Linked DNA regions of Aquitalea magnusonii. The protein of the gene in region 2 interacts with the protein of the main gene of each other region in a pairwise test. Links are inferred from orthologs where the notes say so. Each region holds a gene or a part of one and is shown on either strand. Other genes may lie near its edges.

What was found. The genes of interacting proteins can lie anywhere in the genome.
Region 1: the proteins of glnL (region 2) and glnK interact in binary tests that used the Escherichia coli proteins (3 or more experiments, as listed by UniProt). The link is inferred for Aquitalea magnusonii from one-to-one orthologs.

Annotation. Positions count from the first base shown.
Region 1 is NZ_AP018823.1:61,457-69,138, reverse strand. Bases 1,778-4,596 are described here. They hold glnK (P-II family nitrogen regulator), read left to right. Parts: upstream 1,778-2,927; coding sequence 2,928-3,266; downstream 3,267-4,596. Other genes in these bases: DLM_RS00345 (ammonium transporter), read left to right, coding at 3,297-4,596; DLM_RS00355 (accessory factor UbiK family protein), read right to left, coding at 2,372-2,659; DLM_RS00360 (YifB family Mg chelatase-like AAA ATPase), read right to left, coding at 1,778-2,365. Outside these bases: DLM_RS00370 (thiol:disulfide interchange protein DsbA/DsbL), read right to left, coding at 1-13; DLM_RS00365 (SPOR domain-containing protein), read right to left, coding at 40-792; more of DLM_RS00360, read right to left, coding at 866-1,777; more of DLM_RS00345, read left to right, coding at 4,597-4,607; metK (methionine adenosyltransferase), read right to left, coding at 4,755-5,924; DLM_RS00335 (lysophospholipid acyltransferase family protein), read left to right, coding at 6,002-6,895; DLM_RS00330 (lipid A biosynthesis lauroyl acyltransferase), read left to right, coding at 6,892-7,682. UniProt on the Escherichia coli protein: Involved in the regulation of nitrogen metabolism. Regulates the activity of its targets by protein-protein interaction in response to the nitrogen status of the cell.
Region 2 is NZ_AP018823.1:3,253,304-3,256,225, forward strand. It holds glnL (nitrogen regulation protein NR(II)), read left to right. Parts: upstream 1-894; coding sequence 895-1,950; downstream 1,951-2,922. Other genes in the region: DLM_RS15490 (BLUF domain-containing protein), read right to left, coding at 1-45; DLM_RS15495 (DUF4124 domain-containing protein), read left to right, coding at 309-794; ntrC (nitrogen regulation protein NR(I)), read left to right, coding at 1,977-2,922.

The sequences.
Region 1 (7,682 bases), 3.2 Mb from region 2 along the record:
ACCACTTTTTCATTTTTTGTCCTTTGACGTTCATTTTGTTCACTCTGCCCTGACTACAGCAGCATTGATTCCATCCTGCTTCAACTGGGCACGCACACGATCGACATCTTCCTGCTTGCTTAGCGGGCCGACACGGACACGATGCACCATTCCCTTGTCAGGGGTCGAAACGGACTGGATCTTGGCTTCTACCCCCAACAAGGCCAGCTTGGCCTTCAGGTTGTCCGCTTCATTCTCGTTCTGGAACGCACCCAGTTGCAGAAAGACCTTTTTGGCTGGCGCAGCAGCAGAAGGTTCCCGATCTTTGGCAGCAGGCTTGCCGTCTGCAGGCACTGCATCAACCTGGCCCGGCAGTATCTTGTAGAAGTCGAAGCGCTGCTCATCCTTGCCAGTATTGGTCGATGGACTGGCAGGCTTGGCCTTGGTGGCAGGCACGGTGGTGGTTGCGGCAGGGGTCTCCGGCGGCATCGCAGGTGCTACCGGGGCTTCCACTTTTACAGGTGCAGATGCAACCGGAGGCGGTGCCTGCACATCCGCGATCTTGGTTCCCGGCTCCAACAGCTCAGTTGATGGCGACGAGGCTGCTGCCGCCTTGTGATCTAGCTTTTCCAGATTGGAAAACGGTGTTGCCGAGCGGTTGAGGTACATCGCCAGACCAACCGCGACGGCCACGCCTACAATCAGGCCGATGACAATCCCTGCCACCATGCCGCCGCCACCGCTCTTGCCGGCAGCACGCGCACGCCCGGATGAGGACGAGCGGGACGAATTCTTTACATCACGATTAGCCATGTACCACTACCATTTCCATTCAAGCAATCCGATCATTATCTATTAAAACCAGACGAAAATATATTTCACGAAATCACAAAGCCAGGCCGCTACGGCGTAATTGAATCGCCTGGAGCATGTGCTGCCGATTTAAACCCAAATCGCCGTTCATATCAGCAATAGTCCGGGCAATGCGCAGGATGCGGTGATAGCTTCTTGCTGACAATCCAAGCCGATCCAGCGCATCGGCCAGTAAGGCCAGAGCCGCTGGCTCCGCGGAGGCGTGCTGCTCCAGCGCCAAGCCACTTAACCTGGCATTACAGCAGCCCTGTCGTTGCAACTGCCGGTCCCGAGCCTGCTGCACACGCAAGCGTATCTGAGGGCTGGCTTCACCTGTGCTGACTGACGCAAGTTCTCCTGCGGCCAAGGCAGGAACCTGTACATGCATATCAATCCGGTCCAGCAGCGGGCCAGACAGCTTTCCCACATAGCGGGCAATTTGCTCCGGGGTACACTGACATCGCCCGGAAGCATGCCCCATATAACCGCACGGGCAGGGATTCATGGCAGCCAGCAACTGGAAGTCAGCAGGAAAACAGGCTTGCCTCCCGGCACGGGAAATATTGATTACCTGTGACTCCAAAGGTTCACGCAATACTTCAAGCACCTTACGTTCGAATTCCGGCAACTCGTCCAGAAACAATACCCCGTGATGTGCAAGACTTACTTCTCCCGGCCGCGGATCTGATCCGCCACCGACCAAGGCAACCGCAGACGCGGTATGGTGCGGTGCCCTGAAGGGACGCTGGCGCCACTTCTCCGCTCTAAAGCCCTGAGACCCCAAGGACTGTATCGCGGCAGAAGCCAGAGCCTCTTCCTCACTCATCTCGGGCAATATGCCTGGAAGACGCGCCGCCAGCATGGATTTGCCGGTACCCGGAGGCCCGACAAACAACAGGCTATGCCCGCCAGCGGCGGCCACTTCCAAGGCATAGCGCGCAGCCATTTGCCCTTTGACGTCAGCCAGATCAGGATAAACGTCCTGGCTTGCATCCAGGTTGACTTCGGCCAGATCACAAGCCTGCACACCATTCAGATGCGCACAGACCTGCAACAGACTGTCAGCGGCATAAACCTGGCCAGATCCGACCAGCGCCGCTTCGTTAGCACTTACTCTGGGAAGAATGAAGGACTTGCCTGCCCTGCTGGTCTGACACGCCATGGCAAGTGCGCCGCGGACGCCGCGCAATTGTCCGCTAAGCGCAAGTTCACCGGCAAACTCATAGTCAGACAAGTGGGGACACTGGATGATTCCTGCCGCCACCAGAATCCCGACGGCAATCGGCAGATCAAACCGGCCAGAATCTTTGGGCAGGTCTGCAGGAGCCAGATTGACGGTGATGCGGCGTGCCGGAAACTCGAAACCGGAATTGATGATGGCAGCACGTACCCTGTCGCGACTCTCTTTGACCTCGGTATCAGGCAAGCCAACGATGGTGAACTGCGGCAGCCCATTGGCCAGATGGACTTCCACCGCAACCTCCGGGGCTTGCAAGCCGGCCAGGGCGCGACTTGCAACCAGTGCTAGCGCCATGCGGTATCAGGAATGACCCAGCTCTGCCTGAGCTTCTGACTTGGCCAGTGCTTCTTCAGGAAAGACCTGAGACTCAAGCTTGGCCAAACGCGCTTCCAGCGCAGCCAGCTTTTCACGGGTACGCACCAGCACCTCTTGTTGCACATCGAATTCTTCGCGGGTCACCAGATCCATGCGGGAGAAAGTGGATGCCATCATGGCCTTGATGTTTTTCTCGATATCCTTGGCCGGACTGGCGGCAATGGTATCGCTGATCTTGTTGCTGATTTCTTCAAAAATCTTTTGACTCAACATTTCGATGCTCCTTGGGATGGGGACACAAGCTGCTGTTGAGTTTAGCAAAATCCCCTGGCCACTGCAGTTTCACTCGCCGCACCAATACAGTGCAAAACGCTCATCATAAATGCTCCGGCATGGTGCCAAGGCTGAATCAAACCATGGAAATACGTTTTTTGATCAGGAAAATTCTTTAGCAACAAGCAGATAGCAAGCTGGCACGGTTTGTGCAGTAGTGAGATCAGCAACGCAAACACCTATCTGGATCCATTGCAAAGGAGTGAACATGAAACTGGTCACCGCCGTGATCAAGCCATTCAAGCTTGATGAAGTACGTGAAGCACTATCCGCCATCGGCGTACAAGGGATTACCGTCACGGAAGTCAAGGGGTTCGGCCGGCAGAAGGGCCACACCGAACTGTATCGTGGTGCGGAATACGTGGTGGATTTCCTGCCGAAAGTAAAGTTGGAAATTGCCATTGATGACAGCCTGCTGGACCAGGTGGTTGAAGCCATCGAAAAGTCGGCGCGTACCGGCAAAATCGGCGATGGCAAGATTTTTGTCTTCGAACTTGAACAGATCGTGCGGATCCGGACCGGAGAAACCGGTATTGATGCGGTTTAAGCCACGGCATAGCCATACAGGGGAAATCAAATGAAGAAGAAACTTGCTGCATTGGGTAGCGGCCTGCTTGCACTGGCTTTGCCGGTACTGGCCGATGCACCTGCCGGGCCGGCCATGGCCGATTTCAAGGTGATCAACTCCGGCGATACCGCCTGGATGCTGACCTCCACCGCGCTGGTGCTGTTCATGACCATTCCGGGTCTGGCGCTGTTCTACGGCGGCATGGTGCGCAAAAAGAACGTGCTGTCCACCTTGATGCAAAGCTTTGCCATCACCGCGCTGGTCACCGTGCTGTGGGCTGTGGTGGGTTACAGCCTGGCCTTCACGGTCGGCACACCTTACCTGGGCGACTTGAGTCGCGTCTTCCTGGACGGCATGGATTACATTGCCGACACCAAGAAAGTAGCCGTTCACCCGTCCGCTGGTTCGATTCCGGAATCAGTGTTCATGATGTTCCAGATGACTTTTGCCATCATCACCCCGGCGCTGATTACCGGTGCCTTTGCTGAGCGGATGAAATTCTCTGCCCTGCTGATTTTCACTGCGCTGTGGTCCTTGCTGGTTTATGTACCGGTTGCCCACTGGGTATGGGCACCAGGCGGCTGGATGAGTGGCCAAGGCGTACTGGACTTCGCTGGCGGCACCGTGGTGCATATCAACGCAGGTATTGCTGGTTTGGTTTGTGCACTGGTGATGGGCAAGCGCGTGGGCTTTGGCAAGGAAGCCATGCCGCCGCACAACCTGATCCTGACCCTGATTGGCGCTTCCATGCTGTGGGTGGGTTGGTTCGGCTTCAATGCCGGCTCCGCAGTCGCTGCTGATGGCCGTGCCGGCATGGCCATGGTGACTACGCAGGTTGCCACTGGGATTGCTGCGCTGGCCTGGACCTTTGCGGAATGGATCCACAAGAAAAAGCCGTCGGTACTGGGTATTGCTTCCGGTGCAGTGGCAGGTCTGGTAGCCATCACCCCGGCTGCTGGTTTCGTGGATGTCAAAGGTGCTCTGATTATTGGTGCTGTAGCTGGCGTGGTTTGCTTCTGGGGTGCCACTGGCCTGAAGCATATGCTGGGCTACGATGACTCGCTGGATGCCTTCGGTGTACACGGTGTTGGCGGTATCGTTGGCGCCTTGCTGACCGGCGTGTTTGCGGTGAAGAGCATTGGCGGTGCTGAAGGCAGCCTGGCCACCCAGGCCATCGGTGTGGGTGTGACCGTGGTGTACTGCGCCATCATCACCTTCATCCTGCTGAAGATCATTGATGTAGTGGTTGGTCTGCGTGTGGCTGAAGACGAAGAACGCGAAGGCCTGGACGTGGTACTGCACGGCGAACGTGTGGAGTAAGCCACGCGCTTAGACAGATTTTGTGGTAAGGGACTTAGGGGCGCTTCGGCGCCCTCTTTTTTTGCCTGCCGGCAGGCGCTGCGGATGAATAAAAAAAGCACCGGATGACCGGTGCTTTCTTGATTGTGGCAATGAATACAGACTGGCTTACAGCCCTGCATCCTTGCGCAGCGCTTCCACCTTGTCGGTGCGTTCCCAGGTGAATTCCGGCTCTTCGCGGCCGAAGTGGCCGTAAGCGGCGGTCTTGCCGTAGATCGGGCGCAGCAGGTCCAGCATCTGGATAATGCCTTTCGGGCGCAGGTCGAAGTGCTTCTTCACCAGTTCCACGATCTTTTCGTTCGGGATCTTGTTGGTGCCGAAGGTATCCACCGCAATCGAGGTGGGCTCGGCCACGCCAATGGCGTAGGAAACCTGGATCTGGCACTGACGGGCAAGGCCGGCAGCCACGATGTTCTTGGCCACGTAACGACCGGCATAGGCTGCCGAGCGGTCTACCTTGGACGGGTCCTTGCCGGAGAAAGCACCACCACCGTGCGGCGCGGCACCACCGTAGGTGTCGACAATGATCTTGCGACCGGTCAGGCCGCAGTCGCCCATCGGGCCGCCAATGACAAAGCGACCGGTCGGGTTGACCAGGTATTTGGTTTCGGCAGTCAGCATTTCCGGCGGCAGGACCGGCTTGATGATGTCTTCGATGACGGCTTCGGTCAGGGTCTTGTGGTCGATTTCCGGGCTGTGCTGGGTGGACAGCACCACGGTGTCGATGCGCTTGGGCAGGCCGGTTTCACCGTCGTACACGCAGGTGATCTGGCTCTTGGCATCCGGACGCAGCCACGGCAGGCGGCCATCCTTGCGCAGTTCGGCCTGGCGCTGTACCAGACGGTGGGCGTAGTAGATGGGGAAAGGCATCAGCGTCGGGGTTTCGTCGCAGGCATAGCCGAACATCAGGCCCTGGTCGCCAGCACCCTGGTTCAGGTCCAGGCCTTCGCCTTCGTTCACGCCCTGGGCGATGTCTTGCGATTGCTTGTCGTAGCAGGCCATGACGGCGCAGCCGTGGTAGTCGAAGCCCAGCTCGGAGTTGTCGTAACCGATGCGCTTGATGGTCTCGCGTGCAATCTTGATGTAGTCGACATTGGCCGAGGTGGTGATTTCACCAGCCAGCACCACCAGGCCGGTGTTGACCAGGGTTTCGGCTGCTACGCGAGCGTATTTGTCTTCGCGCAGGATGGCATCGAGGATGGCATCGGAGATTTGGTCGGCTACTTTGTCCGGATGGCCTTCCGATACCGATTCCGACGTAAACAGATATTCGCTCATTTGTTTGTTGATTCCCGAATAAAGCAAAACAGTGTGATGATAAAATAGGCCGCTTTACGATCACCACTGACTAAACCATGTCCAAGCTGGTCCAACTCGTGTTGTCCTTGCTGGCGCGTTTGCCGCTGTCGTGGCTGCAATGTCTCGGCGCCATTCTGGGGCGGCTTACTTACCTTTCATCCCCCCGCTACGCAGAGCGGATGAGAAGTAATCTGGCGTCGAGTAAAATCTGTGAAAATTATCAGGTTTTACAAGGACTAGTCAAACAATCCGCACTGGAAACCGGTAAAGGTGCATTGGAATTGTCAATAGCCTGGTGCCGGGAGCCCGAAGACATTGCCGCACTGGTAAAAGCCTGCCATGGCTGGGAGCATGTGGAACGTGCTTTGCAGGCTGGTCACGGCATTGTTTTTGTCACCCCGCACCTGGGCAGCTATGACATTGCCGGGCGTTACATCAGCTCACGTCTGCCCTTTCCGCTGACCGCCATGTACCGTCCTCCCAAGCTGACCTGGCTGGAGCCGGTGATGCAGGCAGGCCGCGCCCGTGGCAAGGGCAAGACTGCACCGGCAACCGGTGCCGGCGTGCGCATTCTGATGAAAGCGTTGAAATCGGGCGAAGCCACCATCATTCTGCCCGATCAGGTTCCCGGCAACGGCGAAGGGGTGTGGGCTCCATTTTTTGGCAAACCCGCCTACACCATGAGCCTGGTGCCGCGGCTGGCACAGGTTGCCGGTGTGGAGGTGTTGTTTTTCGTCGGTGAGCGCCTGCCCCGCGGTGAAGGCTTTGTTGTGCATATCGAAGCCATGCCGCAGCCTTTCAGTGGTGACAAGGACGCTGACTGTGCGCTGCTGAACCAGACCGTGGAGAATCTGATCCGCCGCTTTCCCAGCCAGTACCTGTGGAGCTACAACCGTTACAAATGCCCGGCAGGTGTCACTCCGCCGGACCATCAGCAAGGAAACCCATGAAGATTGCTTTTGCCCTGTTATGGCTGATTCGCCTGCTGCCCATGTGGGCCATCGGCATGCTGGCTGATGCCCTTGGCCTGCTTGCTTATCATCTGGCGGCCGATCGCCGCAAGGTTGGCCTTACCAATCTGCGGCTTTGCTTTCCGCAGATGAGCGAAAAAGAGCGCGAACGGCTGATCAAGGCCAATTTTGGCTACATGATCCGCCTTGCACTTGAGTATGGTGTGGCATGGTGGAGTTCTGCCGAGCGCATCCGCAAGCTGGTCACCATCAAGAATCTGCACATCGTGGAGGAGCTGCGCGCCAAGGGTGAGGATGTGATCCTGTTTTACCCGCACTTTGTCGGCTTCGAGATGTGTGTTTTCGCGCTGAACCAGGTGCTGCCGCTGGTGAGCGTTTATTCGCAGCAAAAGAACGATACGCTGGATGCCCAGATCTATGCTGGCCGCCAGCGCTATAACAATTGCTATATCGTGCCGCGCAATGAAGGCCTGCGTTCCATCATCAAGGCCATGCGCAAGGAACACACCCCTTTCCTCTACCTGCCCGATCAGGACTTCGGGGTGCGCGATTCAGTGTTTGTGAAATTTTTCGAGAAGGATGCCGCCACCATTACCGGACTGTCGCGCATCAGCAAACTGGCGCGCGCCCGGGTGGTCCCGTTAATTGCGCGGCGCGTAGGCAATCGCTTCGAGCTGGAATTCTACCCCGCGTGGGAAAACTACCCGACTGATGATGTGGTGGCCGATACACGGCGCATGAATGCCTTTCTGGAAGAGCGTATTCG
Region 2 (2,922 bases):
CAGGGAAGCACTAGCCTTGCTGGAATAAAGCAACTGAATCAACATGCACAAAGCTTCCTTATAGGTGACGGGTCAACACCGGTCCTGACGGATACCGCGCTATCAAAGGATGTTGTGTCCAGCACTGCAGGCCGATTGCGGATTGTCCATGATATTGGCAAGTAGCGCGCATGAAGCGCATGCTGCCGCATTCCCGGTCATCTGGCAAATTGCCTCCTCTTGTTCCGGCAATGCAGATGTGACGTGCGCCAGCCTTTTGCTTATCATAGCGTCACGTCCACCCGTTTTCTCCGCTAATGCCCAAAACCATGAAAACGCTTGCCTTCTGCCTGCTGCTGACCTGCAGCCTCGCCCAGGCCGAGGTATACAAATACGTCGATGCCAACGGCAATGTCACCTTCACCAATGTGCCGATCAAGGGTGCCAAGCCCATGCATCTGGCACCGCTGTCCACCTATGGCGGCGGCGGTTCCAGTAAACCGCGCGCAGCAGGCAATAGCCGATCGGCCTCGACACCGGATGGCTACCCCAGCGTGGACAACGGCACCCAGTCCAAGCGTGATGAGGGCAGGCGCAAGATACTGGAAGGCGAGCTGTCCAACGAGAAAAAGGCACTGGCTGATGCACAAAAAGCCTATACCGAAGGTGCCGCCACTCGCAACGGCGACGAAACCCGTAATTACCAGAAATACCTGGATCGGGTACAGAAACTAAAGGACGCCGTGACCGAGCGACAGAAGAACGTGGATGCCTTGCGCCGCGAATTGGGGCAGTCCGCGTCATCTGCACAATAATGGTGCATCATTAAGGCCGATTTCGTGCATCCGCTGTGCTCTGGCTTGGCGTGCTTATTGCTAACAGCTACAGGCACAGCCCCATCCGATTCGGAGCACCATGAACTCTCCCAGCTTTGCCGGTCTGGAATTACTCGATACGCCGGTACTGATTGCCCATGCCGACGGCAGTCTCGAGTTTGCCAATCCCGCTTGTGAAAACCTGCTCGCCATAGGCCGGCGCGAGCTGCTGCGCCACACCCTGTTCGAGTTGCTGCAGGACAGCCCTGCCTTGCGGCAAGCGCTGACGACCGCGCTACAACACAATTCCAGCTATATCGAGCACGACCTGGAGCTGCGTACGCCGCATGGTGAGCAGCCGCTGCATATCGCCCTGTCAGTGACGCCGATTGATGCGGAAGGCCGGCTGGCGCTGGTCGAGCTGCGACCGCTGGATCAGCAACTGAAAATTGCCAATGAAGAGCGGCTTTTGCTGCAACAACAGGCTAATCGCGAGCTGATTCGTAACCTGGCGCATGAAATCAAGAACCCCTTGGGGGGAATCCGCGGTGCGGCCCAGTTGCTGGAGCATGAGCTGTCAGACCGGCCGGAGCTGAAGGAATACACCGAAGTCATCCAGGAAGAAGCGCTGCGCCTGCAATCGCTGGTAGACCGTCTGCTGGCCCCGCATCGCCGCCATGTGCGCAGCGAAATCAATATCCACGAAGTGCTGGAACGGGTGCGCAGCATTGCGCTGGCCGAGTATCCGCAGGGTCTCACCATCCGCCGCGATTACGACACCAGCCTGCCGCAGATGGTGGCCGACAAGGAGCAATTGATCCAAGTGGTGCTCAACATCGTCAAGAATGCCATTCAGGCGATGAAGGCCAAGGGCGAGGTGATTTTGCGTACCCGCGTTGCCCGGCAAGTCACCCTGGCACGCAAGCGTCATGGGCTGGCATTAAAATTGCAGATTGTCGACAACGGCCCCGGCATTCCGGAAGAAATCAGGGATCACATTTTCTATCCCCTGGTCACCGGACGCGCCGAAGGCACTGGTTTGGGGCTGACATTGGCCCAGGCCTATGTGCATCAGCATGGCGGTAGCATCGAATTTGAATCCCGCCCCGGCCAGACCTGCTTTACCGTGATGCTGCCTTTCAGCAACACGGATTGAACTCAATTACAGAAACGAGGGCTGCTATGAATAACCCGGTGTGGATCATCGATGACGACAAGGCCATCCGCTGGGTACTGGAAAAGGCGCTTGGCCGCAGCGGCATCGGCTTTGACAGCTTTTCCAGTGCCGATGACGCACTCAACGCCCTGTACGACAATACGCCGCGCGTCATCATTTCCGACATTCGCATGCCGGGGACGGACGGCCTGAAATTCCTTTCCAAGGTAAAGGCGGATCACCCGCAATTGCCGGTCATCATCATGACCGCGCATTCCGACCTGGACTCCGCCGTTGCCGCCTTTCAAGGTGGTGCCTTCGAATACCTGCCCAAGCCCTTTGATGTCGACCAGGCGGTGCAACTGATCGAGCGCGCACTGGCGGAAAGCAATAGCCAGATCGAAGCCACTGGCGGGGTGGAAGCCATGCCAGTGCTGCTAGGCCAGGCTCCCGCCATGCAGGACGTGTTCCGCGCCATTGGCCGCTTGTCACAATCGCACGTCACCGTGCTGATTACCGGCGAGTCCGGTACCGGCAAGGAGCGGGTGGCCGAAGCGCTGCATCGCCATTCGGTGCGCTCCAGCAAGCCTTTCATTGCCCTGAATACCGCAGCCATTCCCAAGGATTTGCTGGAGTCCGAGCTGTTTGGCCATGAAAAAGGCGCGTTTACCGGCGCGCTGGCCACCCGGCGCGGTCGTTTTGAAGAGGCGGAAGGCGGCACGCTGTTTCTGGATGAAATCGGCGACATGCCCACCGAGCTGCAAACCCGCTTGCTGCGCGTGCTGTCGGACGGACACTTTTACCGCGTGGGCGGCCATGTGCCGATCAAGGCCAATGTGCGGGTGATTGCCGCCACCCACCAGAATCTGGAAGACCGGGTCAAACGCGGCCTGTTCCGGGAGGACCTGTTCCACCGCCTGAACGTGATCCGCCTGCGTCTGCCGCCCTTGCGCGAACGGCGCGAGGACATCC